2 regions of the Variovorax sp. 01T432 genome follow, and region 2 is predicted to be linked to the other one. Evidence: riboswitches for the same ligand, from Rfam matches in the RefSeq annotation. Region 2 holds a riboswitch; the other holds the start of a gene.
The links. Region 2 has a riboswitch for glycine ahead of AC1DNF_RS13400 (D-amino acid dehydrogenase). Riboswitches for the same ligand answer to the same signal wherever they lie in the genome.
Positions count from the first base shown of each region.

Region 1 (7,804 bases), on a different contig from region 2:
GCCGACGACGTCGGTGCCGAGGAGGTCGTGCTCCTTCAGGAACAGGGTGACCGCATCCGCCATCGTCCGCACCGAGATCTCGCCCGCGAGCGGCGGGCTCTTGCCGAAGCCGGGCAGATCGATCGCGAGCACGCTGCGATGCCCCGCGAGCGGGTCCAGGATGTTCTGCCAGGAACGCCAGTTCCCCCCCAGTCCATGAACCAGGACCAGAGACTTGCCTTGACCGTGTCGCACATAGTTGATCAGCACCGCTCCAGCTTGCTTTCGCCCGAACCGGCTCCGCATCAGCCCCGCTGACGATCCGCTGTAGGAGAAGCGGCCCTACACTGCGCGGGATGCACCCGCCGCCCCGCTCGAGGCCTCGCGCCTGGCTCGTCCTGCTGTTCTGCCTTGGCTTGCTCTCGGCGGCTTCGGCGTCCCACGCCCAGGGCGAGGGCCTGCGCATCGGCTCCAAGCGTTTCACCGAGTCCTACATCCTCGCCGAGGTGCTCGCGCAGACCGCGGCCCCGCACCTCGCCTCGCCGCCGGTGGTGCGCCAGGGGCTCGGCAACACGGCCATCGTCTACGAGGCCCTGCGCTCGGGCGACATCGACATGTACGCCGAATACACGGGCACCATCGCGCAGGAGATCCTCAAGAGCCCGCAGATGCTCTCCCCCGAAGCCATGAACGCCGCGCTCGCGCCGCTCGGGCTCGGCGTGGCCATACCGCTGGGCTTCAACGACGGCTACGCGCTCGCCATGAGGGCGGCGGAGGCAGACCGGTTGGGGATCCACAGCCTGAGCGACCTGGCCGCCCATCCCGACCTCAAGCTCGGCCTGTCCAACGAGTTCATCGGGCGCGCCGATGGCTGGGTGGGTCTGGCCGAACGCTACGGCTTCAGGCAGAAGCCCGTGGGGCTCGATCATGGCCTCGCCTACGACGCGATGGCGGCCCGGCAGATCGACGTCATGGACATCTACACCACCGACGCCAAGATCGACCACCTCCAGCTGCGCGTGCTGGAAGACGACCGCCGCTACTTCCCCCGCTACGAGGCGGTCGTGCTCTACCGGCTGGACGTGCCGGCGCGCTGGCCGCAGGCCTGGGCCGCGCTGCAGAAGCTCCAGGGTCGCATCGACGAGCCCGCCATGATCCGCATGAACGCGCGCGCCGAACTGCAGGGCGAGGCCTTCGATGCGATCGCGCGCGATTTCCTGGCGCGCAAGGCCGCCGTATCCGGCGAAGTCCCCCGCGGCTTCGCCGCCAAGCTCTTCGGCTCGGACCTCGGCCGCCTCACGCGGCAACACCTGCTGCTGGTCGGGGCCTCGGTCGGCCTCGCGATCCTCATCGCGGTGCCGCTGGGCATCCTCGTGTTCCCGCACCTGCGCGTGCGCGCGGTCGTGCTCGGCCTGACCGGCCTCCTGCAAACCATTCCCTCCCTGGCGCTGCTGGCCCTGCTGATCTCGCTGCTCGGAGCGATCGGCACCGTGCCCGCCCTGATCGCCCTCACGCTCTATGCCCTGCTGCCCATCATGCGCAATACCGTGACCGGACTGGCCGAGGTGCCCGCGGGTCTGCGCGAGGCCGGCACGGCCCTGGGCATGACCGGCGCGCAGAGCCTGCGGCTGGTGCTGCTGCCGCTGTCGCTGCCGACCTTGCTGGCGGGGGTTCGGACCGCGACGACCATCGCCATCGGCACCGCCACCATCGCCGCCTTCATCGGCGCGGGCGGCTTCGGCGAGCGCATCGTGACGGGACTGGCGCTGAACGACCGCGGGCTGCTCATCGCCGGCGCCGTGCCCGCCGCCCTGCTGGCGCTGGTGAGCGAGGCGCTGTTCGAGGCCATCGAATACCTCATGCGGCGCCAGCGCTGAGCAAGCCGGGGCGTCCCGCGCCGCACTCGCGGGGGCGCCGCATTCACGCGGGTGTCACGACGACCTCCGATGATGCGGTGCTCCATCCCGAACCCCGCAAGATCCCGATGCTTCTCGTCAAGACCGACAAGGCCCGCCAGGAACTCCAGCCGGGCCGCCGCACGCTGGGCCAGCGCGAGCGAGCGCTGCTGCTGATGGCCGACGGCCAGCGCTCGGTGACCGATTTCGGCCAACTCTTCGGCGGCCGCGAAGAGGCTGGAAGGGTGGCGCTGCACCTGGTGAACGAGGGCTTCCTGCTGGTGCCGAAGCAGCAGGCGCCGGAGGCCTCCTCGCCCGTTCGGGTGCCGGCGCCGCTCGCGCAGGCCGCGCCGGTCTCGGTCGACGCCTTCGACGGCAAACGCTCGCTGGCGACGACGCGGATGTTCCTGTTCGATCTCTGCGAGCGCATGTTCGTGCGGCGCGACCCCGTGCTCGCCGCGCAGTTCCGCGACACCCTGCGCGAGGCGCGCGACCGGACGTCGATGCTGTCCACGGCCAACGCCATGCTGGCCGAGATCGAGAAGGTGGCGGGCCCGGAGCGCGCCGAGTCCGTCCGCACACGCATCGACATGCTGCTGCCGGTGGCCGATGCCGTGCACTGAAGACGCCGCGCCCGGGACCGCCCTCTGCCCGATCCCTTACACTCTTTCGTGTCAGGAGAGAGCCGCGCCCCCGCGTGGCCGCCGAAGGCGCAGGTCCCATCGAGAGATCGGGCCCGAACGCTCAGGCAAAAGGACTGACGAGGCGCTCGTTTTTTCGGGCGTTTCCTTGCTGGAGAGAGGCGGACCGCCACTGAGCAACGATCAGTGAGAGCCGCCCACCGAAGGAGCAAACCCCGATCGTGGGGCGAATCTCTCAGGTAAAGCGGACAGCAGGGGTGGCCCATGGCTTGCGTCATGGATAGCGACTGCCCCTATTGGAGAGTGCCTTGGCCTCCTCACCCGCCCCCGCCGAAGTCCTGCAAAAGACCCCGCTGTACGACCTGCACGCCGAGCTCGGCGCCCGCATGGTGCCCTTCGCCGGCTACAGCATGCCCGTGCAGTACCCCACCGGCCTGATGGCCGAGCACAAGCACACGCGCGAGGCCGCCGGCCTGTTCGACATCTCGCACATGGGCCAGCTGCGCCTCAAGGGCCCCGACGCCGCCGCCGCCTTCGAGACGTTGATGCCGGTCGACGTGATCGGCCTGTCCCCCGGCAAGCAGCGCTATGGCCTGCTGCTCAACGACCAGGGCGGCATCCTCGACGACCTGATGTTCTTCAACGAGGGCCGGGACTCGCTCTTCGTGATCGTCAACGGCGCCTGCAAGGCGGCCGACATCGCCCACATCCGCGCGAAGATCGGCCAGCGCTGCCAGGTCGAGCCGATGCCCGACCATGCGCTGCTGGCGCTGCAGGGCCCGCTCGCCGCCGGCACGCTCGCGCGCCTGTCGCCGGGCGTCGAGCGCTTCGTCTTCATGACGGGCGGCGAAGTGCGCATCGGCGGCCTGGCGGCCTTCGTCACGCGCAGCGGCTACACCGGTGAAGACGGATTCGAGATCTCGGTGGCCGCGAAGGATGCCGAGGCCCTCGCCCGCTTGCTGCTGGCGCAGCCCGAGGTCAAGCCGGTCGGCCTGGGCGCGCGCAACTCGCTGCGGCTCGAAGCCGGGCTCTGCCTCTATGGCAACGACATCGACGAAAGCACCACGCCGGTCGAAGCCTCGCTCGGCTGGGCGATGCAGAAGGTGCGCCGCGCCGGCGGCGCGCGCGAGGGCGGCTTCCCGGGCGCGGCGCGGATTCTTGCGCAGCTCACGGCCGCCAGCGGCACCGCGGGCCACCTGGACCACGACACCCTGAAGCGCAAGCGGGTCGGCCTGGTCGCGCTGGAACGCGTGCCGGTGCGCGACGGCACGCCCCTGCAATCCTTCGAGGGTCTTCTGATCGGCAAGGTGACCAGCGGACTGCTGAGCCCGACGGTCGATCGGCCGATCGCGATGGCCTACGTGGCGCTGGCCTACGCCGAGCCCGGCACCCGCATCCAGGCGATCGTGCGCAGCAAGCCCGTGCCGATGGAAGTGAGCACCATGCCCTTCGTGCCGACGCGTTATTTCCGTGGATGATGGCCGGCTGATCAATTTCCAACCAGGAGTCTTTTCATGAGCATCAAGTACACCAAGGACCACGAATGGGTCGATGCCGGCAGCGACGGCGTCGCCGTCGTCGGCATCACCGTGCACGCGCAGGACGCGCTGGGCGATGTCGTCTTCGTCGACCTGCCCAACGTCGGCGAGACCTATGCGCAGGGCGAAGTCGCCGGCGTGGTCGAGTCGGTCAAGGCCGCGGCCGACGTCTTCATGCCGGTGTCCGGCGAGGTCACCGAAGTCAACGAAGCGCTGCGCGCCGATCCCTCGCTCGCCAACAGCGCGCCGGAAGCCGAAGGCTGGTTCTTCAAGGTGCTCCTGAGCGATCCCTCGCAACTCGACGCGCTGCTGGACGCCGCCGCCTACCAGAAGATCGCTGAATCATGACTGCCCCCCGGCTTGCCACTTCGTGTGCTTCGCCACCCCCCCGGGGGGGAGGCGCGGCCGCCTTGGGGCGGCCCGGCGGCGGCCGCCGAATGACTGCCCCCCGGCTTGCCACTTCGTGTGCTTCGCCACCCCCCGGGTGGGAGGCGCGGCCGCCTTGGGGCGGCCCGGCGGCGACCTCTTTCCTGCTCCGTACCTCGTTCCTTCCAAGCTGATCACATCCATGCCGACGCCCGTCCAGCCCACCCTGCCCTCGCTCACCGACCTCGAGAACGCCGAGGAATTCATCGCGCGCCATATCGGCATCGAAGCCGAGGACGAGGCGCGCATGCTCGGCGCCATCGGCTCGTCGACGCGCGCCGAGCTGATCGACGGCATCGTCCCTCCGGCCATCCGCCGCCGCAGGCCGATGCGCCTGCCCGCGGCGCTGAGCGAAGCCGACGCGCTGGCCGAGCTCAAGGCCATCGCCGCGAAGAACAAGGTGGCGCGAAGCTTCATCGGCCAGGGCTACTACGGCACGCACACGCCCGCCGTGATCCTGCGCAACGTGCTGGAGAACCCGGCCTGGTACACCGCCTACACGCCCTACCAGGCCGAGATTTCCCAAGGCCGCATGGAAGCACTGCTCAACTTCCAGACCATGGTGTGCGACCTCACCGGCATGGCCATCGCCAACGCCTCGATGCTCGACGAAGCCACCGCGGCGGCCGAGGCGATGACGCTGGCCCGGCGCAGCGTCAAGAGCAAGAGCAAGGTCTTCCTGGTGTCGGGCGACTGCCATCCGCAGACCATCGAGGTCATCAAGACACGCGCCGCGCCGCTGGGCATCGAGGTGAAGGTCAGCACCGTCTCCGAGACCCTGCCGCACCTCATGACGAGCGGCGACTTCTTCGGCGTGCTCGCGCAGTACCCGGCCACCACCGGCCATGTGCATGACCTGCGCCCGCTCGCCGGCCACGCGCACGAATGCGACGCCGCCTTCTGCGTGGCGGCCGACCTGCTCGCGCTCACGCTGCTGGTGCCCCCGGGCGAATGGGATGCAGACATCGTCTGCGGCACCACGCAACGCTTCGGCATGCCGATGTGCAACGGCGGCCCGCACGCCGCCTACCTGGCCTGCCGCGACACGTTCAAGCGCTCGCTGCCCGGGCGGCTGGTCGGCGTCAGCGTGGACACGCACGGCCGGCCCGCCTACCGCCTCGCGCTGCAGACGCGCGAGCAGCACATCCGCCGCGAGAAAGCCACCTCCAACATCTGCACCGCACAGGTGTTGCCCGCGGTGGTCGCCAGCATGTACGCGGTCTACCACGGGCCCCAGGGCCTGACCCGCATCGCGCAGCGCGTCGCCGCGCTGACGGCGGTGCTGGCGCAGGGCCTGGAGCAGATGGGCCGCGAGATCGTCAACGCCACCGCCTTCGACTCGCTGACCGTCAAGACCGGCGAGGACACGGCGAAGATCCAGGAGCGCGCGCACGCCGCCAGCGTCAACCTGCGCCAGCGGCTGCAGCACCACCTGGGCATTTCGCTCGACGAGACCACGACGCGCGCCGACATCGAGACCCTGTGGGCACTGTTCGTGCCCGCCGGCACGCCGATGCCGCGCTTCGAGGAACTCTCGGGCACGATCACGCCGCGCATTCCCCCGGACCTGCGCCGTACCAGCGCCTTCCTCACGCATCCGGTGTTCAACACCCACAAGAGCGAGACCGCGATGCTGCGCTACATCCGCAGCCTCAGCGACAAGGACCTGGCGCTCGACCGCAGCATGATCCCGCTGGGCAGCTGCACCATGAAGCTCAACGCGACCAGCGAGATGATCCCGATCACCTGGCCCGAGTTCGCGAACATCCATCCCTTCGCGCCGGCCGAGCAGCTGCAGGGCTACGCGCAGCTCGACGCCCAGCTGCGCGCCTGGCTCTGCGAGGCCACGGGCTACGCGGGCATCAGCCTGCAGCCCAACGCCGGCTCCCAGGGCGAGTACGCCGGCCTGCTGGCGATCAAGGCCTTCCATGAAGCCAAGGGCCAGGGGCACCGCGACGTCTGCCTCATCCCCTCCTCGGCGCACGGCACCAACCCGGCCAGCGCGCAGATGGTGGGCATGCAGGTGGTGGTGACGGCCTGCGATGCCGAAGGCAACGTCGACATCGACGACCTGAAGCGCGCGTGCGAGAAGCACGCCGGCCGGCTCGCCGCGGTGATGATCACCTACCCAAGCACCCACGGCGTGTTCGAGACCCGCGTGAAGGAGCTGTGCGAGATCGTGCATGCGCACGGCGGCCGCGTCTACGTCGACGGCGCAAACATGAACGCGCTGGTCGGGGTGGCCGCGCCCGGCGAATTCGGCGGCGACGTGAGCCACCTGAACCTGCACAAGACCTTCTGCATTCCGCACGGCGGCGGCGGCCCGGGCGTCGGGCCGGTGTGCGTGGTGGAAGACCTCGTGCCCTACCTGCCCGGGCATGCGACGGCGGGTGTCGCGTCGCACGGCGTGGGCGCGGTGTCGGCGGCGCCGCTGGGCAATGCCGCCGTGCTGCCGATCAGCTGGATGTACTGCCGCATGATGGGCGCGGCCGGCCTGCAGGCCGCGACCGAGACCGCGATCCTCAGCGCCAACTACATCAGCGCGCGCCTGAAGGACCACTACCCCACGCTCTACGCGAGCCCCAACGGCCACGTCGCGCACGAGTGCATCCTCGACCTGCGCCCGCTCAAGGAGACGAGCGGCGTCACGGCGGAGGATGTCGCCAAGCGGCTGATCGACTACGGCTTCCATGCGCCGACGCTGAGCTTCCCGGTACCGGGCACGCTGATGGTCGAGCCGACCGAGAGCGAACCGCTGGCCGAGCTCGACCGCTTCATCGACGCCATGATCGCCATTCGCGGCGAGATCCGGCGCGTCGAGGAAGGCGTTTGGCCCAGGGAAGATAACCCGCTCAAGCACGCGCCCCACACGGCGGCGAGCCTGCTCGGCACCGAATGGGCGCGGCCCTATTCGCGCGAGCTCGGCGCCTTCCCGCTGGCGACGCTCAAGGAGGCCAAGTACTGGCCGCCGATCGGCCGCGTCGACAACGTCTACGGGGACCGCAACCTGTTCTGCAGTTGCGTGCCGATCGCTGATCTCGCCTGAAGGCGCTACTCCAACCGGCCTTCGATTCCCAGGTCCTTCTCGACTTTCAAGCCCAGGGATCGCTCGTCAACCGTGCGCCCTGCCTCGTCGCTGATGAACCTGTACAGGCGGCCCGAGTCCATGAGAATTTGCTGCCAAGGCGCGCGACCTCGCATCTGCTTCCTTTGCGATGGTCAAGAATTCGCCCTCCCCAAGCGCATTTCCAACTGTGACTGCGGGGGAGCAATATCAAGGCGTTCCGGCGAATCCGGCTTCGGCCTACGAGGCATAGGGGAAGCT
Region 1 is NZ_JBFTPS010000020.1:13,862-21,665, forward strand. Features, by position in the region: gene AC1DNF_RS16625 (alpha/beta fold hydrolase) at 1-249, opposite strand, end outside; gene AC1DNF_RS16630 (ABC transporter permease/substrate-binding protein) at 336-1,856, shown strand; gene AC1DNF_RS16635 (hypothetical protein) at 1,964-2,497, shown strand; glycine riboswitch at 2,540-2,644, shown strand; glycine riboswitch at 2,657-2,777, shown strand; gene gcvT (glycine cleavage system aminomethyltransferase GcvT) at 2,824-3,993, shown strand; gene gcvH (glycine cleavage system protein GcvH) at 4,030-4,401, shown strand; gene gcvP (aminomethyl-transferring glycine dehydrogenase) at 4,622-7,525, shown strand.
Region 1: linked by a shared signal. The riboswitch ahead of gcvT (glycine cleavage system aminomethyltransferase GcvT) and the one ahead of AC1DNF_RS13400 (D-amino acid dehydrogenase) in region 2 are both predicted to bind glycine.

Region 2 (7,804 bases):
TTGCCCATGGAGCGCGATGCCCGCCTTCGCGCAGGAGGCCCCCGAACTCGTCAAGTCGCTCGGCATCGTGACCGTCAGCGGCGGCCGCCCGAGCTCGCTGCCCACTCAGATTCCCACGACCATCGAGGGCATCACGGGCGAGCAGATCGAGAACACCATCAACGCCACCGACAGCGAGGATGCGCTCAAGTACTTCCCCAGCCTGCTGGTGCGCAAGCGCTATATCGGCGACTACAACCACGCCATTCTCTCGAGCCGGGCCTCGGGCACCGGCAACAGCGCGCGCTCCGCGGTGTATGCCGACGGCATCCTGCTGTCGAACTACCTGGGCAACGGGATCGCCAACGGGAGCAACTATGCGCCGCGCTGGGGCCTGGTGATGCCGGAGGAGATCGAGCGGGTGGACGTGATGTACGGCCCCTTCTCCGCCGCCTACCCGGGCAACTCGGCCGGGGCCGTCGTCGACTACGTCACCCGCATGCCGACACAACTCGAGGCGCACGTGAAGTCGGGCTACTTCTCGCAGCCCTTCGATCTCTACAACACGCACACGAGCTTCAACGGCTGGCAGAGCAGCGCATCGATCGGCAGCAAGAGCGGCGACTGGTCCTGGTGGATCGACGTGAACCGCATCGACAGCCACGGGCAACCGCTGACATTTCCGACCCGGGCCCTGAGTGCCGGAACGCCCGGCGCCGCCGGGACCCCGGTGACCGGCGCGGTCGCGGCTCTGGATCGCAACAACAATCCCTGGTACATCCTCGGCACCGCGACCGCATATCACACGGTGCAGGACCATGCCAAACTGAAGCTGGCCTACGACTTCTCGTCGACGGTACGCGCCGCCTACACGCTCGGCTGGTGGCGGAACGGCTCGGAAGGCCGGCCCGACACCTACTTGCGCAACCCGGCGGGGCAGCCCATCTACAGCGGGCTGGTCAACATCGACGGGCGCAGCTTCAATCTCTCGCCGGGCGACTACAACCTCAGCAACGAGAGGCAGACGCAGCTGATGCACGGGCTCTCGGTCAAGAGCAACACCAGGGGCGAGTGGGACTGGGAAGTCACGGCCAGTCTCTATGACGACGCGAGCGACCAGCTCCGGGTGCCGACGGTCGCGCTGCCGCCGGCGGCCGGTGGCGGGGCCGGCACGCTGCAGGACCAGAACGGCACCGGCTGGAACACGCTTGGCGCACGTGGCACATGGCGCCCGCAAGGCAGCGCGCACATCGTCGACTTCGGGGTGCAGCGCGATGCGTACAAACTGCGCATCCTGAAGTCCGGGGTGATCGGCGATTGGCAGGACGGCCCCGCCGGCACGCCAGTGACCGACGTGGGCGGGCGCTCCGAATTGCGCAGCCTCTGGGCGCAGGACACCTGGGCTTTCGCTCCCCGGTGGAAGACGGTGCTGGGCCTGCGCTTCGAGGATTGGCGCGCACAGGAGGGCTTCAGCGCGAGCGGCGCCAGCCGGCTCGACTACGGCGACCGGCACGAGTCGCACGTCTCGCCCAAGGCCGCCGTCGCGTATCAGTGGAGCGCCGACACGGTGCTCAAGGCGTCGACCGGGCGCGCCGTCCGGATGCCGACGGTGGGCGAGCTCTACGGCGCGACCTCGGGCGGCGCGCTGTCCTTCATCAACGATCCGAACCTGAAGCCCGAGCGGTCGTGGACCTCCGAGCTCACGGCCGAGAAGGACCTGGGTCAGGGTCTCGCGCGCGTGACGCTGTTTCACGAGACCACGCGCGATGCGCTCTACTCGCAGCTCATCCCGGGCTCGACCACCGTCTCGCGCGTGCAGAACGTCGACCAGATGCGCACGACCGGAGTGGAGATGGCCTACCAGGGCGCCGACGTCTTCATCAAGGGCCTGGACCTGGGCGGCAGCCTGACCTATGCCGACTCGCGCATCACCGCCAACGCAGCCTTTCCGGCCAGCGTGGGCAAGCAGCAGCCGCGCGTGCCGGCGTGGCGCGCCACGGCGGTTGCCACCTGGAAGCCCGATGCGCGCTGGGCTTTCACCATGGCCGCGCGCTACAGCGGCAAGCAGTACTCCACGCTCGACAACAGCGACATCAATGGCTTCGCCTATACCGCCGCGAGCAAGTACTTCACCGTCGATTACCGCGTGCGCTACCAGTTCGACAAGCACTGGTCGGCGGCCTTGGGCATCGACAACGCCAACAACTACCAGTACTGGAACTTTCACCCCTATCCGCAGCGCACCTACACCGCTGAACTCCGCTTCGACCTCTGACTCCCAATGTCTTCAAAGGAACTTCCCATGAACTCCCGTTACGTCCTCAAGAACCTGGCCGCCTGTCTCCTGCTGACTGGCGCGGGCGGCAGCTTCGCCCACGTGACACTGCCGCCGGGCGGCGGCAGCGCCGGCAGCGACTACGAGGCGGCCTTCCACGTCGGCCATCCCTGCAAGGATGCCGGCAGCACGACCGGCATCACCGTGCGTTTGCCCAAGGGCTTTGCCTTCTCCGAGGCTCAGGCGCTCAAGGGCTGGAAGCTCGAGGTGCAGAAGGCGGCCGGAGACGACGCCGGCGAAGTGCGCTGGACCGCGGAGTCGCCGCAGGCGGCGCTGTCGGGCAAGGCGCAGGCAGAGTTTCTGCTGCGCGGCAGGCTGCCCGCGACGCCGGGCGTGCTGTGGTTCAAGGTGCTGCAGACTTGCGATGCCGGCAGCGCCGATTGGGCGCAGGTGCCGGCCAGCGGCACCTCGACGGAAGGCCTGGCGAGCCCGGCGGTCCGACTCGATGTGCTTGCACCGGGCGTGGCGGCGGTCGACGTGCGCGACGCATGGATTCGCGCCTCGGTGCCGGGACAGAGTGGCACGGGCGCGTTCATGAAGCTCAGCGCCCCCTCGGGCGCGCGGCTGGTCGGCGCCTCGACCCCGGTGGCCGGCGTGGCGGCGGTCCACGAGATGAAGATGGAGGGCGACACCATGCGCATGCGCGAGGTGCCGGGGCTCGAACTGCCGGCAAGGCAGACGGTCGAACTCAAGGCCGGGGGCTATCACATCATGATGATGGACCTGAAGCAGCCCTTGACCAGCGGCAGCACGGTGCCGCTGACGTTGCGCTTCGAGGATGCGAAGGGGCAGAAGAGCACGCTGGAACTGAAGGTGCCGGTGCTGGCGGGCGCCGCCGCTCCCGCCGGCGGCGAGCACAAGCACTGAGACGCGCCGAGGCGCCCATAGGGGCGTTTTCATGGAGTAAGCTGGCTGCACAAAAACCACTCTCCTGGAGACTTCCCATGAGCGACTCGAGCACGCCTTTCGCCTTCAGCCAGTTCGTCCCGGGTTTCGACTTTCTCAGGAACCTGACGGGCGCCGCCGCCACGGCCGGCCCGAGCGCGGTGCCCGGCATGCCGAGCCTGTCGAGCTGGGTCGCGCCCACGCTCAGTGTCGAGGAGGTGGACAAGCGCATCCAGGAACTCAAGACCGTTCAGTATTGGCTCGAGCAGAACGGCCATGCGCTCAAGGCCACGATCCAGGCGCTCGAGGTGCAGAAGATGACGCTCTCGACCCTGCGCGGCATGAACGTGCGCATGGAAGACCTGGCCAACGCGTTCACGCGGCAGCCCGCTGCGGCGGCACCCGCACCTTCGTCCATGTTCGGCGCGCAGCCCCCGGCGGTGGCTCCCCAGCCGGCGGCGCCACGGAACGAAACCGAGTCCGCTGAAACCGCCGCCGCCGCGCCGGCGGAAGCGGCCGGCGGCGTCGTCGACCCGCTGCAATGGTGGGGTGCGCTGACGCAGCAGTTCCAGCAGATCGCTGCCTCGGCGTTGCAGGATGCCGCGCACTTGAAGATGCCGGCGATGGCTCAGCCGCTGGCGGACGCCGTCGGCAAGGCGATGGTCGCGGCGACCCCCGACAAGCCGGCGCCCAAGCCGGGCGCCGCCGCGAAGAAGAAGGCCCCGGCGGCCAAGGCCCCAGCGCGCAAGCGGACTCGCGCACGCTGAGAAATTCTCCGAGTCCAGCCGAGCGAGAATCGGTCGCATGAAGCTGTTTCCTTCCGGTCACGCCACCCATCCGCAATGGCGCATGGCGGCCGGCCTCGTGCTCGCCCAATTGCGGGCGCAGATGGCGCTGCCCGATTACGCCCACTCGCCCACGCTGGGCCTGCTCTACATCACCGACCACTACGCAGCCGATGCACAGGAGATCCTCGACCACCTCGGTGCCGAGCTGCCCGAGATCACGGACTGGTCAGGCACCGTGGGTGTGGGCGTCGCTGCCAACAACGCCGAATACTTCGACGAACCTGCCCTCAGCGTGATGCTGTGCGAGCTGCCGAGCGACCAGTACCGCGTGTTCTCCGGCGTGGCCCCCCTGACCAACACCGAGATGAGCGGCTTTTCGGCCCACACCGCGCTCGTGCATGCCGACCCGCGCACGCCTGAACTCAGCGAGTTGATCGACGAGATGGCGCAACGCACCGATACCGGCTATCTCTTCGGCGGGCTGTCTTCGGGCCGCGCCGGCTCCCTGCAGTTCGCCATCGGCGGCAACGGCAACATCCGGGGGCAGGGCGCGGTCGGTGGCGTGTTCTCGGGCGGGATGTCGGGCGTCGTGTTCGGCGAAGGCGTGCGGCTGGTCTCGCGTGTCACCCAGGGCTGCCAGCCCGTCTCGCCCGAGCGCGAGATCACCGAGGCCGATGGTAATCTGCTGCTCAAGCTCGACGGACAGCCCGCGCTCGACGTGCTGCTGGCCGATCTTCACGTGTCGCTCGATCAGCCCGAGCAGGCGATCGAAGCCGTGCGCGCGACGCTTGTCGGGCTCGCCCACCCCGGCAGCGACGGCATCCGCCGCACGCGCGACCTGGGCGCGGACGTGCTCGTTCGTCACATCATCGGGCTCGATCCGACGCGCCGCGGCGTGGCGATCGCGGACGTCGCCGAGGCCGGCATGCGCATGAGCTTCTGCCGCCGCAACGCGCAGGCCGCACGTGCGGACCTGATGCGGGTGTGCGCCGAAATCCGCGAGGAACTCGAACCCCAGGAGCAGACGCTGGCGACCGCGCGCGAGGTCGCCGCCGGCGAAGCCGAGGCGGCGCCGCATCCGGCGCGGCGCATCGCCGGTGCTGTCTATGTCAGCTGCGCGGGCAGGGGCGGGCCGCATTTCGGAGCGCCCGGCGCCGAGCTGCAGATCGTGCGGCACGCGCTCGGCGACGTGCCGCTGGTCGGGTTCTTTGCCGCGGGCGAAATCGCGCGGCATCACCTGTACGGCTATACCGGCGTCTTGACGGTCTTTACCAGCGACGATTGAGCCGGGGCCTTTCCTGATCCTGCAATCCCGGTGAAGGCGAAGTCCACCTCCGGCGCCAGGCCGCTCACGATGCGGGCGATCGACTTGCCGGAACCGCAGGCGTGGGTCCAGCCCAGGGTGCCGTGTCCGGTGTTCAGGAACAGGTTGGGAAGCTTCGTGGCGCCGATCAACGGGACGTTGCTCGGCGTCGCCGGACGCAGGCCGGTCCAGAACTGGGCCTCGGTTGCATCGCCGGCGCCGGGGAACAGTTGCTCGACGCGCCGAACGATCGCCTCGCAGCGCACGCGGTTGAGGTCGCGGTCGTAGCCGTTGAGTTCGGCCGTGCCGGCGATGCGCAGGCGGTCGCCAGTGGCCGATGTGTAGCGCGAGAACACGAGCTTGAACTCGTCGTCGGTCAGCGAAACCTGGTGCGCCTTCGATGCATCCTTGACCGGCATGGTGACCGAGTAGCCCTTGGCCGGGTAAATCGGCAGCCGGATGCCCAGCGGCGCCGCGTAGAGCGGGCTCAGCGAGCCCATCGCCACGACGAAGGCATCGCCGCGGATGCGCTGGAAACGGCCTTCGCTGTCGGTGGCCTCCACATGATCGATGCGGCCGGCGGCTTCGCGCAGCGCTGTCACGGTGTGGCTCATCAGGAAGCGCACGCCCGCGGCGGCGGCCAGCGCGACCAGCTCGCGCGCAAAGCGGTTGGCGTCGCCCGACTCGTCTTCGGCCGTATAGGTGGCGCCTGCCAGCTGGGCACGGATGTGGGCCAGCGCGGGTTCGATCTTCACGGCCTCGTCCGCGGAGATCACCCGGCGGTCACAGCCGAGTGCGCGCATCTGTTCGGCGGGCTTCAGGGCGGCATCGAATTCCTTGCGCGTCGTGTAGAAGTGCAGGATGCCTTGCGTGCGCTGGTCGTAGCTGAGGCCCGTGTCGCGGCGCAATTGCTGCAGGGTCTCCCGGCTGTAGGTGCCCAGGCGAACGATCTGCTCGATGTTGTGGCGGGTGCGCGCCGGTGTGCATTCGCGCAGGAACTGCAGGCCCCACAGCCACTGGCGCATGTCCGCACGAATTCGGAACAGCAGCGGGGCATCTTCCTTGCCGAGCCATTGCAGCACCTTCAGCGGCGCGCCCGGGTTGGCCCAGGGTTCCGCATGGCTGACGGAGATCTGGCCGCCGTTGGCGAAGCTGGTTTCGGCCGCCGGTGTGGCCTGTCGGTCGATCACGGTCACTCGTGGCCGAGTTGCTGGAGGTAGTAAGCCGAGGTCACGCCGAGCAGGCCGGCGCCAAGAACGATCACGCGCATGTGAATCACCAATGAAGGTTGCAGCGCTTGGACGAACGGGAACGGAAGCCTCGACGAACGAAGAGCAACCGGACGCTCGGTCCAAGTTGCCGCTCCCCCTGTCCTCGGTACCTGAGAGATTCACCCGCTGCGCCCGCAACGGGTTTGCTCCTTCGGTGCATCGCGCCCACCTTGAAGCGGTGCGATGGCTCTCCAGACGGCTCTGACAGTTGGTGCAGTACAGGCTCATCTCGTGAGTCGACCTGAGCGTTTATGGGAGTTTGCGCCTTCGGTGGGGCCGCTGGCGCGGCCCGCTCTCCTGCAGTGCGGCGATTGTAGGCCGCGCGGGCCCGGCCGTGCTAGAGCCCCGTGAACGCGAACTCGAGTTCCGGCCGCAGTCCGCTCATGACAGCATGTCGATGCGGCGCAGGATGGCATGGAAGCGGTCCGAGTCGGGTTCGCCCTGTTCGTCGGGGCTGGAGGGCACGGTGCCGGAAACACGCAGGCACTCGCCGGTGGGCGTCTCGACACGAGCAATGCGGAGCTTGCCTTGGCGGTCCCGCAGCGTCAGGCGCGGGGCGCGGGCCGGGTCCTTCAATGGGATGGTGACGATGTACTCGCGCGCGAAGCGCAGCGGCATCGCGATCTTCAGGCGCTCCGCGTGAGGCACGCTCGAACTCCCGAGCGCCAGCACATAGGCCTGGCCGCGCAGGGTGCTCGGACGACCCTCGGCGTCGGCCAACTCCACATGGTCGATGCGGCCGTCGTGCTCCTGGAGCGAGACGACGGTGTGCTTCATCATGAAGCGCACACCGGCAGCCCGGCACAGGAAGACGAGGCTTGCCGCGAACTGGCCGGGGTCGCGCGCCGGATCTTCGAGGGAGTAGGTGGCGCCGGCGAGTTGGTCGTGGATCGATCGAAGGGCGGGCTCCATGACGACTGCCTCGGCGGCGGTCAGCAGGCGCTCCTCGCAGCCCAGTTTGCGCCAGTGCTGCGCACGTGCCGACCGGTGGCCGAAGGTGTCGGCGTCCGTGAAGAAGTTCAGGAGGCCGCTGGTGCGCGCGCTCTGCGGCATGCCGACTTCGTCGCTCAACGCGCGGACGCTCCTGCGGCTGTAGGCAGCCAGGCGCACGAGGTTTTCCATGGGATCGGACTTGTGGCGCATGCCGATGGCTCGGTCGAGCAGGCCGGCAAGGCTTCGCCGCAGGCGTGCATGCAGCCTGCGCCAGCCTTCCCGATTTCCCGCGCCCGCGAGAGAGGCGGCG
Region 2 is NZ_JBFTPS010000014.1:78,053-85,856, forward strand. Features, by position in the region: gene AC1DNF_RS13380 (TonB-dependent receptor) at 1-2,254, shown strand, start outside; gene AC1DNF_RS13385 (copper chaperone PCu(A)C domain-containing protein) at 2,282-3,181, shown strand; gene AC1DNF_RS13390 (PhaM family polyhydroxyalkanoate granule multifunctional regulatory protein) at 3,259-3,966, shown strand; gene AC1DNF_RS13395 (FIST signal transduction protein) at 4,004-5,272, shown strand; partial or broken gene AC1DNF_RS13400 (D-amino acid dehydrogenase) at 5,233-6,560, opposite strand; glycine riboswitch at 6,649-6,766, opposite strand; glycine riboswitch at 6,782-6,871, opposite strand; gene AC1DNF_RS13405 (FAD-dependent oxidoreductase) at 6,943-7,804, opposite strand, start outside.